3 regions of the Methylomusa anaerophila genome follow, and region 1 is predicted to be linked to each of the others. Evidence: riboswitches for the same ligand, from Rfam matches in the RefSeq annotation. Region 1 holds a riboswitch; each other region holds the start of a gene.
What was found. Region 1 has a riboswitch for cobalamin ahead of MAMMFC1_RS14080 (precorrin-8X methylmutase). Riboswitches for the same ligand answer to the same signal wherever they lie in the genome.
Positions count from the first base shown of each region.

Region 2: linked by a shared signal. The riboswitch ahead of MAMMFC1_RS12370 (TonB-dependent receptor plug domain-containing protein) and the one ahead of MAMMFC1_RS14080 (precorrin-8X methylmutase) in region 1 are both predicted to bind cobalamin.
Region 3: linked by a shared signal. The riboswitch ahead of MAMMFC1_RS12635 (hypothetical protein) and the one ahead of MAMMFC1_RS14080 (precorrin-8X methylmutase) in region 1 are both predicted to bind cobalamin.

Region 1 is NZ_AP018449.1:3,142,543-3,149,069, forward strand. It holds gene MAMMFC1_RS14065 (ABC transporter permease) at 1-467, shown strand, start outside; gene MAMMFC1_RS14070 (adenosylcobinamide amidohydrolase) at 554-1,714, shown strand; gene MAMMFC1_RS14075 (hypothetical protein) at 1,786-2,124, shown strand; cobalamin riboswitch at 2,152-2,334, shown strand; gene MAMMFC1_RS14080 (precorrin-8X methylmutase) at 2,501-3,148, shown strand; gene MAMMFC1_RS14085 (TonB-dependent receptor plug domain-containing protein) at 3,413-5,404, shown strand; gene MAMMFC1_RS14090 (carbon-nitrogen hydrolase family protein) at 5,464-6,240, shown strand; gene MAMMFC1_RS14095 (metal-dependent transcriptional regulator) at 6,372-6,527, shown strand, end outside.
Region 2 is NZ_AP018449.1:2,724,807-2,731,333, forward strand. It holds gene MAMMFC1_RS12360 (acyl-CoA dehydratase activase) at 1-109, shown strand, start outside; gene MAMMFC1_RS12365 (DUF3887 domain-containing protein) at 166-588, shown strand; cobalamin riboswitch at 723-905, shown strand; gene MAMMFC1_RS12370 (TonB-dependent receptor plug domain-containing protein) at 1,128-3,086, shown strand; gene MAMMFC1_RS12375 (carbon-nitrogen hydrolase family protein) at 3,217-3,987, shown strand; gene cobN (cobaltochelatase subunit CobN) at 4,010-6,527, shown strand, end outside.
Region 3 is NZ_AP018449.1:2,792,860-2,799,386, reverse strand. It holds gene MAMMFC1_RS12640 (ABC transporter ATP-binding protein) at 1-1,124, opposite strand, end outside; gene MAMMFC1_RS12635 (hypothetical protein) at 1,127-2,725, opposite strand; cobalamin riboswitch at 2,901-3,088, opposite strand; gene MAMMFC1_RS12630 (glycosyltransferase family 4 protein) at 3,342-5,285, shown strand; gene MAMMFC1_RS12625 (LptF/LptG family permease) at 5,353-6,432, opposite strand; gene MAMMFC1_RS12620 (phosphatase PAP2 family protein) at 6,467-6,527, opposite strand, start outside.

The sequences.
Region 1 (6,527 bases):
GTATCGCCGCCAACACGACCGATGATTTTACCGTCCGCAACCTGACGTCGATTATGGCGACGGCGGATGAGACTTCCAAAACGATAACGCTGCTCTTGGGAAACATTGCCGCCATCTCGCTGTTGGTGGGCGGTATTGGCATTATGAACATTATGCTGGTATCAGTTACCGAACGTACCCGGGAGATTGGCATCCGCAAAGCTCTTGGCGCCACTTATCGCAACATCCTGTTCCAGTTCTTAATCGAGGCGGGAGTCATCGGCGTGACCGGCGGCATTATGGGCATTGGCCTGGGTATTGCCGGTTCCCGTATCATTGCCGCCGTCGCCCACTGGAACACTGTAATTTCATTTGCTTCGATTTTTCTGGCTTTTGGCTTCTCTGTCGGCATCGGCTTATTCTTTGGCCTTTATCCGGCGCGGAAAGCCGCTCTTTTGGACCCGATTGAGGCGCTGCGATATGAATAAGAACAAGGAGGCAGTATGTTTGAAACATTCCATAGGGGATAAATGCGCAAAGAGGAATTGAATTTTAGTTAGGTGGGAGAAACAAAATGAGAAAGCTGTACATATTGCTGATATTGATTTTTTATTGCAGTGTTGTTCCTTGTGCCGGCAATGAAAGAATAGAATTATATACTTTATCAACAGGTGATCCGGTTTACCGGCAGAATACCTGCGTCGTCATTGCTTTTAAACAGCCCCGCACGGTTCTTGGCACTTCGGTAATAAACGGAGGATACCGTGAAGACTTAAAAGCAATATTTAATCATGACATGAAGGACGCCGTTATGAACGCGGATTCCTATCCGGAGTATATGCAGGGAGTGGCAAGGAATTTGGGACTTGACCCTGACAGGGTGTCCGGCATGGGAACGGGCGCATCCATGGACAATGTCGCCATTCAGTCGGCAAGCTACCAAACACTAACCGTAACCGCCATAGCGACCGGCGGGGTGGAAGAAAACGGCGGCCGGGTAGGTGATCCGGCTGAGTATTTTAATCCGGGACAAAAAACCCGGCTGCATAAACCGGGTACCATCAACATCATGCTGGTAATTGACGCCGATATACCGCCCGGTACATTGGCCAGAGCGCTGGTTACCTGTACCGAAGCCAAAACGGCGGCGCTGCAGGAATTAATGGCCGGCAGCAAGTATTCCAGCGGACTGGCGACAGGTTCGGGGACCGACCAAACAATAATAATTGCCAATCCGGGTTCGCCACTATATTTGGAGGATGCCGGCAAACATTCCAAATTAGGTGAACTGATCGGCCGCACCGTAAAGCAGGCAGTCAAAGAAGCCTTGTTCCGGCAAACCGGATTATCACCCCAAAAACAGCATAGCGTGCTTAGGCGCATGAACCGGTTCGGCCTGACGGAAGAAACACTGTATCAGGAATATTTGCAAAAAAATGGCTATCTAGAAAAACAACGGTTTTTAGACTGCTTGCAACAGTTGGACAAGGACCCCCGGTTGGTGACATATACATCCCTGTATGTTCATTTACTGGATCAGTTTAACTGGCAATTGTTGTCCGGCGACGAAACCGTGGCCGCCGGTAATGAGTTGCTGCTGCTGTCTGCCGGTAAATTCGGTGTTTTGCCGCGGGCAATCGCCGCCGAGGCGAAACTGGAAAACTGTATTCAGGCATGGTCCGGCCTGGTTGTCGATATATTAAGAGCAAAACTGGCCGGTTCTCAAGGGGACTGAGGAGTGCTATTGACTATATGACCACTATATGGAGTAATATATAAAAAGATAATTTTAATGAGGTGAGAATAATGATGAATGAAAAGAAACATCCTGAACATCCTGAATTTCAACTTCCCGATGATCCACATGCGAAGCACCGTTATGAAAGTGCAATGAAACACGTTCAATTTGCGAAAGAAGCAGGGAAATCTTCAGAAAAAATTCATGAGATTTTTCGAAAAGTAATGAATTTTGACACTAAAGACATTGAAAAAATTCCTCAGGATGAAGCACACAAAAAATACCGTTCTGCCGTAATTCATGCCCAGAAAGCAATCGAAAACGGCAAATCTTCCGAAGAAGCTCATGAAATATTTGCGAATATTGTCTCTGGAAAGACTGAAGGACAGTGTCATCATTGCAAATAGCTTATTATTAACATGTTTACTTAAACTGCATAGTGAAAAAAGTTAGGTGTCTGAAAGGACTTAATAGGGAAGTCCGGTGCAATGCCGGCGCGGTCCCGCCACTGTAACGGGGAGCAAGCTTAAGATATGCCACTGAGATCTGCCATCTTGGGAAGGTTTAGGTAAGCCATGATCCGGAGCCAGGAGAACTGCCTAACTGATAATCACCGTTGTACCCACGAGCGATGGGGAGGGGGATTACCGTGAAAGATCTCTTGACTTAGAAGGGCTCTGTGTCAAGGATTTATTCATGCTGAATTTAACTCTCCTGGTCTTATGACCAGGAGTTTTCATTTGGTATGATACTGTACATAACTATATTTTAAGGAGGCGCATTATGGAATATATCATGGATCCTGGTTTGATTGAAACCCGCAGTATGGAAATTATAGGTTCCTATTTGGATGAACTGGGACTGGAACTTTCACCGGCGGCTGTTAAGGTGTATTCCCGTATTATTCATGCGGCAGGTGATCCTGATTACGCCAAACACATCAGGATTCATCCTGACGCAATCACCGCCGGGTGTGCTGCTTTGGCAGCAGGACGGGATATTTATTGTGATGTGGAAATGGTCCGTACAGGAATTAATAAGCGGCTTTCATCCTATGGCGGTAAGGTGTACTGTTTAATTGGCAGCGAAGAAACCGCTCGGCTTGCCAAAAGCGTCATTACCCGGGCGATGTCCGCCGCCATTAGGCAGTTTGGCGGGCAATTAGACGGTGTTATTGTTGCCATTGGCAATGCGCCGGCCGCGTTGTTTGAACTTTCAACCCTAATGGAACGAACCGGTATCCGGCCGGCGCTGGTAATCGGCGTGCCTGCCGGCTTTGTCGGGGCGGCAGAATCAAAAGCTTTGCTGCACGCAGCTTCGCCTGTGCCTTATATTACTGTTTTAGGTAACAAGGGAGGCAGCCCTATTGCCGTAGCAGCCTTGGACGCCCTTTGGTACATGACAGAAACAGTATCCAATAATGTTATATAGGAGAAAACGCATGATGAATGACGCTTGGGCGAGGGACTCAAGGTGCTGGTTGTGCAATTCATAAAGGGCAATCGGAAGAATATTATGAACAGTATAAAAAATAAAAACTGTATAAAAAATCCATCATTCTGGCGCTGGCTTTGGGGACGAGCGTCACTGTAAGCGTGTTCTCGGTGTGGCCCAGGCAGCGTAGCCGCAGTTGTTCAGCCAGGAATACAAGAAGGTTATTGAGACTTGATATTATACTTTGAAAGGGAGATAAAAATGGCGTTTAGAACCAAGATTATTAAAAAAATAAAAAACATTAAAAATATTAATAAGAAGGCAATAATCCCAATCGCTGCGCTTACTTCGTGCACAATGGCCATTGCCGGCATGACTATCAGCAATGCCGCAGCGCCGGAAGAGGAACAGGAGTTTAACTTTGAACAGGTAATGGTAACTGCCCAACGATATCAGAAGAGCGATATCGATACCCCGGCTTCGACCAGTGTCTATACATATGAAGATCTTAAGTCAACAGGGGCCCGGAATGTGGCGGAAGCGTTAAAACAAGCGGCAGGACTTACATATTCTTCTTTTGGCCCCAGCGGGGCCTCTATGACTACCATGACGACCAAGATAATAATACGGGGTGTTTCAACAGGCACCCTTGTTCTTGTCAATGGCACACCGCTTAATCTGCGTGGGTTGTATAATCTGGAAGACATACCTGTCGAGAACATCGAAAGGATTGAAATTGTCAAAGGCGGCGGTTCAGTACTATACGGCAGCGAGGCTACCGGCGGGGTCATCAACATTATTACCAAGAAAAACCTGCAAAACTCTGTGAAAATTTCCGGCGGCAATTATGGGCAGCAAGACCATAGTTTTACTCTTCAGGCAGGAAAGCTGGGATTAAATTATAATTTTGAAAAATGGGGCGACTTGGGAAATATTTCTAAATCAATAGCAAACGGCAAAGAGATGAACATGTTTTTTCCCGGGCTGGAGCGCAATAATCAGACGCTTTCTTACCAGTTTAGTAAAGCCGTATCGTTGCTATACAGCCATAATAGCTCAGAGTCGCTTTACGACTATAAGTTCGGGACAGGCTATGCTGCGAATCTGATTGGCAAGACAAGATACAGCAGGGTATATACGGATGAAAAGGATTTTGTCCAGCTGCAGTATGACCAGGATCATATAAAGGGATCGCTGTATTATAACTATAAAACGATGAACACCTTAGGGACAGACTACTATTCTTCATCAGGCTCCGCCGCCGGGTATCCTAAAAAAACAAGTGAAACAAGCAGAAGCAGCACTTACGGCTTTGATCTTCAAAAAGACTGGATGATTCATGCCAATAAATTATTGCTGGGTGTTACTTACCAAAATGAGTATTATGACCCTAATATCAGCAATACCCTGGATTATCAGCGGGACAACTATTCGGTATACGGACAGTGGGAACAGCCTGCAGGCAAGGCTGATACAATAATCCTGAGCGGGAGGGAAACCTGGACGGCAAACGCGCCTAACGGGAGAAATTATGATAATTTTAGCGGGCAGGCTCAATTTCTTCACAAGCTGAATGATAACGAATCTATTTATACCAGTGTCGGACAGTCTTTCGTAATGCCGACCTTTGCCCAAATGTACAGCAGCAACGATGACCGGCGGCTTGGCAACCCTAATCTAAAGCCTCAGACCGGCCTGCATTACGAAGCGGGCTGGAAAAGAAACAGCGGCAATCATAACTGGCGATTGGCAGTTTTTAGTTTTACAATCAAAGACAATATTTCTTCCACTTATAATCAGGCAGACGGCACCTATTCCTATAAGAATGAAGATATGAAAAATACCGGTGTGGAGTTGACTTGCCAGGTTGACGGGCCTAAGGATTGGACATTCAACTGGGGCGTCACTTATGGCGATGCTTTAACGAAAAGCACGGATAAGCCTTACTGGGATCGCAACTTTGGGCGCTGGCAGGTGAATGGCGGCGCAACTTATCAACATGACCGCTGGAAGGTTACACTCACCGGCAATTATCTGGCTGATCGGGTCATGACGCCAAGTACTGCAAAATCATATGATGTCAAGCCATATTTACTAACCAGTTTGAGTGTGAATTATACCCTCGGCAAGCAGCAGGAAATTATCCTTACAGCTCAGAATGTATTGAACCGGAAAGACATAATTTCCCATTCTACTTCGGAATATTACTATACTCCCTTTAATTTCAGCTTAGGTTATAAAAGTAAATTTTAAAAGGCGAGTAATAATCAGCAACAACCGGACATTCAGTATCAATTCTAAGGAGATTTAAGATGAGAGTCGCTTTTTTACATTTGGATTTAAGCGGGGGACCGGAAGCCCGCAATTTGGAACTGCTGCATCAGGCCATTGATTTGGCGGCTCAGCAGGGAGCGAAATGGGTCGTTACTCCGGAAACAGCGGTACAGGGATATTTCTTTAAACTTAAGGCTGAGGCGGCCCGGGAGCCATTAAACATACCTGTGCAGCCTTGTCCCGGTCTGGATGGCATCCGTTGCCTGGCCGCAAAGCGCGGCCTTACCGTATTCTTAGGCTGCGCCGAACAGGATGAAGCCACCGGCAACTATTTCAATAGTTGCCTGGTGATCGGCCCAGGCGGGGAAATACTTGGCAGACACCGTAAACTTCGGGCGCATGGGACAGGCGCCGAAGGCTGGGCGGCCAGGGGCAAGCAACTGGAACCCGTTGATTGCCGGGAAATGAAAGCCGGAGTTTTGGTGTGCGCCGATCTTTGGTACCCTGAACACGCCCAGGTGTTGCAAGCCAAAGGTGCCCGGGTTATCGTAGCCTTGGCTGCCTGGCCGCCGGGAAAATGCGGCCCGGGGGACAGTTGGGAACAGGCATCCGCAGCCAGCGGTCTGCCGGTATGGGTGTGCAATCAGACCGGCAACGGTGAACATCTGGATTTTAGCCAGGCAACAAGCGCTGTGGCGGCAGAAGGAAGATTGCAATTAACCTACAAAGGCCTGGCGCCGGCCGTGCTGCTGTTTGACTGGGATGAGAGCGAACAGCGCTTGTTGTCGTCTGAGTTTACCGTAGTAAAACTATAATAAAGAAACTAAAAGGATGCGGTTTTTTCTTCCATTAGGCAAAAAATCAGCCGGGTCGCATAAAATATAATAGTTACCTGTTGGTGAGAATGACTTTCACTGTGTTGCGAAATGAAGCCGGAGGTGAACTTATGCTGTCACCCAGTCTGGAAGATTATTTAGAGGAAATCTACAGATTCTCAGTCAGCAATGATATAGTGCGAGTTACCGACATCAGCCAGAAATTGAATGTTAAGCTTCCTTCAGTAACCAAGGCGCTGGGAAAACTCCGCGCGGGAGGTTATATT
Region 2 (6,527 bases), 420 kb from region 1:
CGGCGGGCTGGCGGCGGCAATGGAAGATGAACTTTTCCGGGATGTATATATTCTTCCCCATCCCCAGTTCACGGTCGCTTATGGCGCAGCCTGTTCGCTGCGAAGATAAGACAGACTACTAGGCCATGGGTTGACGAAAATGAAGAGAGAAAGCGGGAGGTTAAAATGAAAAAAAAAGGTATATGCCTGGGCTTACTACTGATGTTTTTGCTGGCAATCGGGTGCATGGCGCAGACGGCAGCGGCAGACAGCCAGAGTTGTGCCAATGTAATTGCAGAAAAAATGCTAACAGGTCTGAAGGAAGACAACTACGCAAAATTCTCGGAGGACTTTGACCAGCAAATGAGCAATAGCTTGCCGGCAGCGGAGTTTGCGAAAATAAGCCGGGAGATCAAAGGGAAAATCGGCGACTATATTGCCAAAGAATTTGTCAGCAGTGAGCAGAAGGAGCAGTACAGCATTTTTACTTATAAAGCGAAGTTTTCCCAAGAAGTTACTGATGTTGTTGTTCGAATTGTTCTAACGGAAGCTGACAGTAAATTCCTTGTCTCCGGTTTTTGGTTGGATTCCCCCAATTTACGCCAATAGCGGTATGTTGACTAACTAATTCACGGCATTACCCGGCAGCGTAACCCTTCCCTGGAAGCACGGGAGTCATCCTTACATAGCTGTCAGCTATTCGTCAGGCCGTGTATCGAATTATTCCAGCCGAGATCTACAATTTCATAAGTATTGAGACAGGTGCCCTGCAAGGGCTTAATAGGGAAGAACGGTGTAATACCGGCGCGGTCCCGCCACTGTAATGGGGAGCAAAGCCAAGATATGCCACTGAGACGAACGTCTTGGGAAGGTTTGGCCGAGCCATGCTCCAGAGCCAGGAGAACGGCCTGTCTGTCAGTCACCGTTTTACCCACGAGCGATGGGGAGGGGATTATTGCCGGGATTCTTTATTTAGATAAACCTTGCATAACCCTTCCTGCAGCGCAGAGAGGGTTTTATGTTGTCGGCGGAGCCTGCATGGGGCTGCGCGGTGCCTGCCATATGGCCGGAAGGCTGCGGAAGCAATATTCTGAAATTCTTTGGATTACTATGGGGATTTGAATGTGGATTTGAGGGGGACAACGGTAATGAAGCAGGCAAGGTTAAGGTTGACAAACAAAAGAAAAGCCATGTTGTGCGCCATGGTGAGCAGCGCACTGGTGCTGGGCATGACAGGGATTTCCTATGGAGAAGGGGAGAAACAGCAGGATTATTCGTTTGATCAGGTGGTTGTTACGGCCACGAAAACACCGGTTAAAGAGTTTGAGGCTAAGGCTAACATCAGCGTTGTTACCAGAGAAGAAATTGAAAAGAACCATTATGCGGATGTCAGTGAAGCCTTGCGGCATGTACAGGGTGTCACAATTTTGAATTATAGCGCCAGCGGCGAAAACTACAGTTCCAACGGCTTATACATCAACGGGGCCGCTAATGTGGTCTATTTGATTGACGGCGTGCGGGCCAATACCAATGGCAGTACATACAGTAAGGCTCCCATCGGGGAGTTTGTCAATATGGATGCGATTGAGCGCATTGAAGTACTGAAAGGATCCGCTTCCACCTTGTATGGTTCTGATGCGCAAGGCGGCGTCATTAATATCATTACCCGGAAGCCCAAAGACGGAGAATCCATCAACAAACTTGGCGTTGAATACGGCAGCTACGGCAAAGAGCAGTATAATTTCACCCACAGCGGGAGCAAGGATGGTGTTTACTGGAGTATTGACGCCCAGAAACGGCTTATGGGTGATTTTAAAGACGGCCGCGGCAACCCGGTCATTAATGATATTAACTCTATGGCCCTGAATTTCAAAATTGGCAAAGATTTTGATGAAAACTCCCATCTTACTTTACGTTATCAAACCTACCGGGCGGATTACCAGCGGCCTGACGGCGGCTCGTTTACTACTGTCAGAGACTATGGAGAAAAAGATAATAACAGCTTCAGTCTCATCTATGACCGAAAGATTTCCGAAAAGTTAACGAATACATTTTCCTTGTTTAGAAATCAGAATCGCCTCAGGGACAACTGCAGGGTACCGACTATGTGGCTCATGGATTTAGAAACCGTCGGCTTTAGTGATCAGCTAACCTATAAAGCCGGCGGACACACGCTGACCGGCGGCGTGGATTACTACCAAGACAAAGTCAAAGATTATTACTCGGCTTACTACGCCGGGTCGGTGTTCAATGTCGAGACCTATCAGGATAAAGTCCTCTCCAACCGGGCGGTGTTTATCCAGGACGAATGGGAACTCAGCAAACGCTGGAACCTGACTTGGGGGATTCGCTTCGACCATCATTCCGAATACGGCAATCACAGCACGCCCAGCCTTGTGCTGGGGTATAACCAGGATGATAGAACCAATTATTACGTCAGCTACAAAGAATTTTTTGTTGCTCCCAACCAGTATCAGATTTTTTCGCAGATTGGCAGCAAGGATTTGCAGCCTGAAGAGGGAAACACTGTGGAATTTGGTGTAAATCACAAGTTTGATGATACCTTTGCCGGCAGCTTCAACATTTACAAACAGAAGGCTGAGAATATAATTGGCTATCGTTATCTTGCGAGCGCGCCCTACTACCAATATTACAATACCGGGAAAGAGGATTCCCGCGGCTGGGGCGTCCGGCTGACAAAAGATTTTACGAAAAATTTCCGGGTCAATGTGGGTTATACCTACATTTATATCGATCCCGCCTCTGCTACGGCCAATGCGAACCGAAACGGGTTCCTGCCCCGCGGGACCTGGAATATCGGCTTGGATTATGAACGGGATAAATTCAACACAGTACTCAATGGCCGGGGGATCGTCGACCGGGAAGGCGGCTATGGCAAGGCTACAGTCGCCGAATTTAAGAACTTCTGGGTTTGGGACTTAGCTGTTAATTACAAGGCGTCGGATACGGTCAGAGTTTTTGCGAAAGTTAATAATATTTTCGACAAATTCTATGCCGAACAGGGGACAGACGGGAATCCCAGCCAAACTTACTGGTACTCTGCCCCGGGACGCAATTATCAAATTGGCATGCAATACAGTTTCTAATTCCAGTTTCGGACAAGGCTGGAGCATTAGCCCGGGCGCAACACTCTGCCCGTCCTTATAGAGAAAAAAGGAGATATTTCAGCAAGGGCCAGGCTTTGTATATATACAGAAAAAATAAGGAGAAAGTATCATGCGTATTGCTTTATTACATCTGGATCTAAGCGGCGGGCCGGAAGAGCGAAATCTGGCGCTGCTGCAGCAGGCTGTAACTCTGGCAGCCCAAGCGGGCGCAAATTGGGTTGTTACCCCGGAAACGGCGCTGCAAGGCTACTTTTTCACGCAAAAAAACCGGCCTTTCTCGATTCCGGTACAGCCGGCGCCAAACTTGCAGCCTCTGCGGTGCGTGGCTGCCGCTTACGGCCTGACGGTATTTCTGGGCTGCGGTGAGCAGGATGCGGCGAGCGGCCTGTGCTATAACAGCTGTCTGGTGATGGGCAGCGACGGGGAAATCATCGGCCGCCACCGGAAAATGCACTCCCATGGCACGGGCGCCGAGGGCTGGGCAGCCAAGGGGACAGTACTGGAGCCGCTGATCTGCAAGGAGATGACAGCCGGGGTTTTAGTATGCGCCGACGCCTATTTCGCCGAAAATGCCCAGACACTGAGAGCCAAACAGGCGCAGGTCATCCTGGTGCCGGCGGCCTGGCCGCCGGGACACTGCGGCGGACTGCCCGTCAATGCCTGGGAACGGTGTTCGCAGGCAAGCGGTCTGCCGGTCTGGGTCTGCAACCAGACCGGCAACCGGGAAGTAATGGATATGAGCCAGGCGCAGAGCGCCGTGGTGGTCGGCGGAAAACTGCGGCTGGCCTATCATGGTTTGCAGCAGGCGGTGCTGCTGTTTGACTGGGATGGGGAGCAGCAGCGGCTTTTATCGGCGGAGTTTAATGTACGTACAATATGAAATGGGAAAGTGAGGCAGGAGTATGGGACGCATCCTATTTTTGACCAATATGGAACGCCAGCAGCTGATGCTGGAAAAGGCCCGGGAAAGTGTGGCCCAGGCGGGGCTGCAGGCTGAAACCAGGACAGTGCTCTTAAGTGACGCGGTTCCCTGGGGGGAAGAGTGGCAGAAGACTTTTGCCGCCTGCAACATTGTTATTTTTACCTGGATGGGTAGCGGGCTGGATACCGCATTTTTGCGGAAGTCAGCCGAGTTTTTGCGCAAGCGCCAGCTTACGCACGTCATGCTGATCTCCGACCCCGATGCCGGCGAATTGTCCTGCGGTGTTTCCCCGGCAGCAAAAGAGACGCTGCAGCAGTATCTGGCGTTTGGCGGCATGGAAAACTTTCGCCAGTTCTGGCGCTGGCTGGCGCAAACCTATTGCCGGGAGGACACGCCGGTGCGGAACCCGGAGCCGCTTCTCTGGCAGGGCATTTACCATCCCCGGGCCCCGCGCCCCTTTACCGACCTGACAGAATACCGGGCGGCTTTCTGCCGGCCGGACCGGCCCACTATTGGTCTCCTGTTCTATCGCGATGAGTGGGTTTGGGGCGACCTGGCCTATCAGGCGGCCTTGATCGAGGAGATTGAGGGGCAGGGCATGAACGCGCTGGCGGTATTTTGCCAGTATGTCGGCAATCCCGAACTGCAGGCGCCGGGGCTTAAGGAAACGCTGGCAAGCTTTTTCTGCCCTGACGGCCAAGCGGAGATCGATGTTATCCTGAACACCTTTAAGTTTTCGATGTTATCCATGAAGGCGATTGCGCAGGAAGCGCTCAATCAGTTGGGCGTGCCCATCCTGCAAGCGTATACGTTATACCGGCCGCGACAGGAATGGCAGGAGTCCAGCGAAGGTATGACGGCTATGGAGATGGCTGTCAGCATTGCCATGCCCGAGTTTGACGGCGCCATTCACGGCGTGCCGGTCGCCGGACGGGAATATCAGGCGGACGGCAATGCTGTCTGTCTTCCCCTGGCGGAACGCATCACCATGATGGTGCGCAAAGCCGGCAAATGGGCCGGACTGCGCCGCAAACCCAATGCGGCCAAGAAGATCGGCATCATCTTTCATAATTATCCGCCCACGAACTCGAATATCGGCAGCGCGGCCGGCCTGGATTCGCCGGAAAGCATCCGCCTGCTGCTGGCCAGCATGCGCGGGGCCGGCTACAAAATTGACCGCATTCCGGCAGACAGCCAGTCCTTTATGAATGAGTTAATCGCCCATGCCACCAATGACCGGCGGTATCTGACGGAAAGACAGATTGAAGAAGCGGACGGGCAATTAACGGCTGCTCAGTACCAGACCTGGTTTGAGGCTGCAGAGCCCGGGACACAGGAACAACTGATCAAAGACTGGGGCCATCCTCCCGGCGATGTATTTCACTACGACGGCAAGCTTTTAGTCCCGGGTATGCTCAACGGCAATATTTACATCACGGTCCAGCCGCCCCGCGGCTTTGGCGAAGATCCTGCCAAACTGTATCATTCGCCCGATTGCGCCCCGACCCATCACTATCTGGGCTATTACTACTGGCTGCGCGATGTCTGGCAGGCGGATGCCGTGGTGCATGTCGGCACCCATGGCTCGCTGGAATGGCTGCCCGGCAAAGGCGCCGGCCTGTCACGCGAGTGCTATCCCGATTTGGCCATCGACGACTTGCCCAATATCTACCCGTACTGGATCACTGTGGTCGGTGAAGGCGTCCAGGCCAAACGGCGCGGCGCAGCCTGCCTGATCAGCTATCTGACACCGCCCATGAGCCATGCCGGTACTTATGATGAACTGGCCGAACTGGAGAATCTGCTGGATGAATACTGCCATTTCCGGCAGACGCAGCCTGATAAGCTGGCGACTGTCACGGAACTGATCCGGGCCAAAGCGGCTGCCGCCAATCTCGGGGAGGATGTGCCGGAAGACCCGGCGCAGCCCTTCGATGATTTTGTCGGCCGGCTGCACGTGTATGTCACCGATATTAAAAATATGCAAATCAGGACAGGTCTGCATACGCTAGGCCGCCCGCCCGCCGGCGATACCCTGATCGAGTATCTGCTGGCCCTTACGCGGGTGGACAATGGCGACGTCCCTTCCCTGGCGCAGACGCTGGCCGCCGCATACGGCTGCGACTATTATCAGCTCCTGGAGCAAAGCGGCCAACTGCTGCCGGACGGGACCAAGACCGGCGGCGCTTTGCTGGATGATATCCGGGAACGCTGCCGGGATATTCTCAGCCTGCTGGCTGAGCGGGAGTTTGAGCCGGATCAGGCGGCGGCGATCCTTACGTTTCCCTGGGCGGCTACGCTGCCCGCAGGGTTAAAAGAACGTCTTTTGACCGCGGCCGTTTATGTCTGCCGGACGATAGCTCCCAGTCTGGCGAAAACGACCCAGGAAATCACCAATCTGTTAGCGGCCCTGGCAGGCAGGTATGTCGAGCCGGGACCGGGCGGAGCGCCAACCAGCGGCGGCGCCGATATCCTGCCCACCGGACGCAATTTCTACG
Region 3 (6,527 bases), 350 kb from region 1:
TGCCGGGCGTCTTTCCCCATAACCCGGACCTGTCCCGCCACAGGCCTGAGCAAGCCGCCGATATGATTCAGCAATGTGGACTTGCCGGCGCCGTTATTTCCCATCAGAGCCACAAACTGTCCTTTGCCAATGGTCAGGGAAATATCGTCCAGGATTTTCGGGCCTTTTTTTTCATACTGAAATACCAGCCCGTTGATTTCGATGACCGGCTGTTCCCTGCCGCTGCCGGAACCGTCAATAGCCGGCGCCGTTGCCGCGGCAGCGCGGCAAGCCGGCACGGTGTAACTTTGCCGCACCGCCGCGACGGTTCCCGGCACCGACGCCGTCGACACATCCACCCCCAATCGCCGGCAAACATCCACAGTTTGCGGCAATCTGAGACCGCGCCGGACAAAAACTTCCGGCTGGAGAAAAGCTTGTTGCCGCGTCCCCTGCCAAACAATTTTTCCGCTGTCCATAACGGCTACATGCCGGCACAGCGGCAGTACTTCGTGCAGGCGGTGCTCCACCATAACGACGGTAATGCCCCGCGTCCGGTTCAGACGGTATACCACCCGCAGCAATTCCGCCCCGCCCTGGGGGTCAAGCTGGCTGATAGGTTCGTCAAGGGCCAGTATCCGCGGCTGGGCCACCAACACCGCCGCCAGGGCCAAACGCTGTTTCTGCCCGCCTGACAAAGCATGGACACTTGTTGTTTCCATCCCTTCCAGGCCGACCCAGGCCAGGGCCTCACTGACCCGGCCCGGTATTTCCTTAAAATCGACCCCCATATTTTCCAGAATAAAGGCCGTTTCATCCGCCGCTGTTGTGGAAAAAATCTGATCGTCAGGACTCTGGAACATCATGCCCACGGTACGGCTAAGCTCCGCTACGGACAAATCCCGGATGTTCCGGCCTTCAACCCGCACGTCGCCGGTTAAAAGGCCGCCGCTTTCATGGGGAATAAGCCCGTTGAAGGTTTTTAACAGCGTACTCTTGCCGCAGCCGGTAGCGCCGGTGATCAGCAAAAAATCGCCTGCCGGTATGTTTAAGTCCACGTTGGCTAAACTGGGCCCGCCCCGCCCCAGGTAAGTAAAAGACACATTATTAACTTCAACAGCCGCAGCCGCAATCTCATTCCCCAAACTCAATCGCCCCCCACTTTGGCCAGTTGTTTTCCCAAAAATACGCCGCACGCCGCGCCAACCGCCGTATACAAAAAACCGTTTACCAGTGTAACCATATAAATATACCAGTCGGCAAAATACAGCCGGTACAGAAAAGCCATCGCCTGCATATTAGCGTAAGTGGCTATTGAGTCGGCCAGTCCGCAGGCAATAGCCGTCGGCAATACCTGCCCGGCGGTTGCGGCGGCGGAAACCGGCGTCCCGGAAGACCTGGCATAAACATTGGCGTAGTACAAGGCCAATTCCAGCAATAATGCCTGCAAACCATAAGTGAGGATACTCACCGGCGAAATATTGCCGAAGGCCAGCATACCCAGCAGCATGCGCACTGCCATCATCAGGGCGACAACCCCCGGCCGGGGAATCAAAATGACTAAAGCAATCACCAGCATATATAAGAAAACGCCATTAAATATGCCGGTCACCAAAAAGCCGAAGGGTCCCAGTAAAATATGAAAGAAATCATTGAGCAGCGTGGTGGGAACATTCACTATCGTGAACGCTGCCGCGCCAAACAACGCTATGGTAACCAGCCAGCGAGTCTTCATAGTTGCCAAAGTGGCGCGCAACTGCTTTAGTCCCAGCGCCAAAGCAAGCAAAAATACCAGTGCCGCCGCGCCTGTGACCAGCATGGCCCCCATGTTTTTCCTCACCACGGTAAGCGGACTTTTCACCGTAACCGGCTGGATAAAACCATCATCAACAACCACCTGCAGCCAGTATCGCCCGCCTGCAATCAGCCTTTCGTCCGCATAAACCGGGAGCAGCAGGCGCTGCCGCTCTTCCCCGGTTATGGCGGCGAAAGCCGTGAGGCAGTCGGCATTCCCGGCAAGGGAGCCGGCATCTTTATCCTCGCCGGTAGTTCCCGGAGTCAGCAGTCCGGCTACAGGCTGGTGAGTATTGTAGTCCAGCAGCCGTACAGTAATGTTAACCAGCTTTTGCTGCCCCCCGGGATTTAAAAATTCAATCCCCATATGGACAACCGGATGGATGGCCTCCACTTCCTGATTGGAAGCGCCTTTGCCGCGCAGTATATTTTTGTAGTAATCCAGTGTCCGGTCCCGGAGCACCAAAGTATTGTCATGCAAGCGCTCATCTTTTTTGCCGTCTTTATCTAACGGAATCAGGATTCTATTCACTGTGAGCCCGCCGTCGGCTTCCGCCGGCTTCTTAGCCGCCACCGTTACCCCATAGTTGTGTATAAGGCCGCCGGCGACAATACTTACCGTATAGGCCCCCGGCGCTGCGTCCGGTCCAACCCGGATGGGCACTAAGTCAAACCACTGCCCATAACCGCCGCCCAGGTCGGCCTCCGTCTTCAGCACCGCGTTGTTTTCCAGGCCGGCAACCTGCCAATACTCATAGCGCCCTGCCGGTAAAAAACCCGGCGGTAAAACAATATCCACCGGCACATTCTTGGCTGCCGGCCCGAAATTTTCCACTATAATCCTGGCTTGCAGCAGTTCGCCCGGCAGCATATAGCCGCGTTTCTGCCCCAGAAAGTAAGGTATGTCGCAGGATACGGAAATATCGCCGCCGGCCGTGCCTGTCCCCGTCATACAACTTAACAATATCATTACAGCCAAAATTGTCCTCAACTAAGAGAAACCCCCCTTGCATGCTGAAGGGGGGTTTCATTATTTCAGTACTCTTTCCCAACAAAAATCCCGGCATAATAAATAGCCGGGAAGGATAGATTACTCCATAATCCCCTCCCCATCGCTCGTAGGTAAAACGGTGATTGTCAAACAGGCAGTTCTCCTGGCTCTGGCTCATCGCTCGTCCAAACCTTCCCGAGACTTTCACGTCTCAGTGGCATACATACCTTGGATTTGCTCCCCATTACAGTGGCGGGACCGCGCCGGTATCACACCGGTCTTCCCTATTAAGCCCCTTAGGGCACCTGTCTCAAAAAATATTAAATTGTCGTGATATGGCATGATATGGATATAATTTAATTTAAATGTTAGCACGTTACAAAAAATATGTCAATCCATATCTTTTCACAGTCTGTATCTTTCACAGTCGCAGCGTAGCACTTCTCCCTGTTGCCCATATCATATAGCAGACGGCTGAGAATATGGTGTTAGCTTCCGCTAACCGTTTTTTTACGGCGGACCAATTATCAGGGATGTAAGCACCCTGCAACTCAGGCGATATGTGAGGTGTTAACGGATGACTTCGGTTCACAGCCTGCGGGTGGGTATTCCGGTAATAGGCGGCAAAGGCTGGATTGGCGGCGTGTCTCATCTGGAACATCACGTCAAAGCAGTAGCCTCTTTACCGGCACAGGAACGCCCGCAGTTATTCCTTATCGTATCCGGCGAAACCCGGGAAGGCTTCCGGCTGTATCTTCCTTTTGCCGAAAAATTTGACGGCATCATTTGTTTTGGAACCGGTTTCTCAGGCCTTGCGGACCAAACCGGCCTGCCGGTCATTGACGTCCATACCTGGGATGATCTCTTCTGTAAAATCGACTTTTATTTTCCAGTTAATTTTAACGTCATTCCGGACCGGCCGGCTGCTTCCTGGGTCCATGACTTTCAGCACAAATACCGGCCTGACTTTTTTTCTCCCCAGGACTTGGCAATACGGGATGAGCTTTGCTCCCGGGTAGCGGCCCAATCCCGGCTGGTTTATTGCAGCAGCCGGGCAGTCGAGCAGGATTTCCGGAAGTTTTACCCGGAATCACAGGCTGTCACCCGAGTTCTTCCTTTCCACATCCTGCCGGAAGACGACTGGTATCGGGGAGACCCTGCCGCCATCCAGGAAAAATATGGCCTGCCAGACAGGTTTATTCTGTGTTCCAACCAATTTTGGCTGCATAAAAATCATCGCCGCCTGTTTGACGCAATCGCCGCGCTCAGACAAACAGGCCTGGATGTACATCTGGCGTGCACAGGAATGACTGACGACTTCCGCCGGCCGCAATATATGGAAGAACTGCAAAAACATATATCCGAAAGCGGCGTTTCAGATTTGATACATATTTTGGGCTTGGTGCCCAGACAGGACCAAATTCAGCTCGTCCGCCGCAGCTTGTTTGTCGTGCAGCCCTCACTTTTTGAAGGCTTGAGCTTAATCGTTCAGGAGTGCCGGTCCTTAGGCAAAACCATTCTCTTATCCGACCTTCCCGTTCACTTGGAACATGAATACGGCGTGTACTTCCAACGGGAAAATACAGCCGATCTGGCCAGCAAAATATCGGCGCTCCTGCCTGTTTGCCTGCCGGGTCCTGACTTCAAACGGGAGACAGAGGCCCGAATGCAAGCCGATTGCCTGGCGAAAATATTCGCCAGATCTTTCTCCGACCTGGTAGTAGAATCGCAGGCAATCTTCAGCAAAAAGCAAACAGCCGCTGCACCAGCTAATTCAGGGAACGGGCAAGAGGCGGCCATCATTGTAGCCACTTCCCTAGTCCCCGGGGGGGAATTTTGCAACCAGTACCGGGCAGTGGCCAGTTGGCTTAAACTGGGCTGTAAAATTATTTCGGTCAACGCGCAGGAAGATATCCCGCTTCTCAAAAACAAATTTCCCGATATAATATTCATCGAGGCCAAAGACAACGTAAGCAAATATGGACGCCCCTATGTTTTTATCCATGAAGTTCTGGCAGCATTACGCCGGCAACCGGCCGGAATATGTGGAATCATACCGCCGGATGTTTGCCTGTTCGACGAACACCTGCCAGGCGTCATAGCGAGAGAGGCGGCTAATTCCCTGGTTTATATCGGCAGGACCGATATTGAACCGGTGGAAGCCCAGCCTGCCTGGAATATTCCCGGAGCAGGCTGCCTATTTTTCCCGCAAGAAATAATTGACAAATATCCGCATCCGCAGGAAGATTTCTGCCTAAACCTGCCCTGGTACGACTACTGGCTGCTGCTGGCTGCCCGGGAGAATCATATCACAATAAAAAGATTCCCCATACCTTTGGCCTACCATATTCTCCACCAACCCCGCTATCCGCAAGAACTTGATGTAATTCTTGCTCATAGCCTGGAGAAATATGCCCCCGCCCCTTTAGAGCTGACAGATGATACGGTCGGCAAATACCACCAAACCCTATCGCACCTCCTTGCCAAGCATTTTGGCGTAATACCGTATACCGTAGGATGACAAAGAGGAGTAAAGTCAACACCCGGCAACAGTTTTTTCTGCTGCCGGGTGTTAATAATGCATTCCATTATGCCGCCGCCTTTAGTATCAGGCGCAAGCCAATGGCTCCACCGGCAATATTGGGCAGCCAGGCTGCCAATACCGGCGATATGGCGCCGTTCTGAGCTGCGACTGTGCTGCCGGTCATGATAATATAGTAAAGAAATATTACCAGGACACTGATTCCAAGGCCGTTAGATGAGCTTACCCGCTGGGAAGTAACGCCAAGAGGCGACCCAATCAGGGCAAATACCAGACATGCCGCCGGAATAGATAAGCGCTGGTGCAATTCCACTTCATACCGGCGCTTTTCTTGCGAGTTGCCAGGCAAGACTTGGATTGTCTGCTTCAATTGCTTAATTGTCATTTCTTCCGGCTCACTGGCATTATTGGCAAACTCGTTCTTCTCTACCGGTACTTCCTGTTGATCAAAGTGCAGGGCGTGAATGCTGCCGTCACCGGACAAATCCTGCATGATTCCGGAATAAAAAACCCATCTCCCGTCTTCCCATACCGCTCGCTGCGCCGTTTGCACCCTTACGGGTATATTGTTTTCAAACTCCTGCACAGTAACATCCAGCATGGATCTGGTGTTTTCGTCATACTTGGTGGCATAGGTTAACCGGTTGACAGCTCCCTGATTCTTATTAAGCAGGACGAGATGTTCCTGGCTTTTTAGCTTCGTATTGTGCTCAATCTCGTAAAACACCAAACGGTTATAGGCGGCGGTGGCGGACGGTACAACCGTTTCATTAAATACAACCGAGAAAACGAATATTGAAAAAGCCGTAATAAACACCGGCAGCGCCAGCCTGTAAAAGCTTTGTCCCGCCGCGCGCATGGCGGTTAGTTCCCCGCAGCCGGAAAGCCGGCCAAAACACATTAGTGTGGCCAGCAGAACCGACATGGGAAAGGTCCACATGATAACACTGGGGATGTTGTAAAGAAAAAGTTGAATGACAACCTTTATCGATGCTCCATACTTACTAATATACTGAGCAATGCGAAACAACGTCCCGCCGCCAATAAAAACACTGGAAAAAGCACATACCCCAAAAATAAAAGGACCCAGCATTTCCCGGATTATGCACTTATCAATTATACGCATACCGTAACATCTCTTTTCGCAGTATCAGCAAGAATTACTCGATGACATATTTTTGATCCGTTTGAACTGCCGGCTTTCCCTGCTGGAACCGCCCA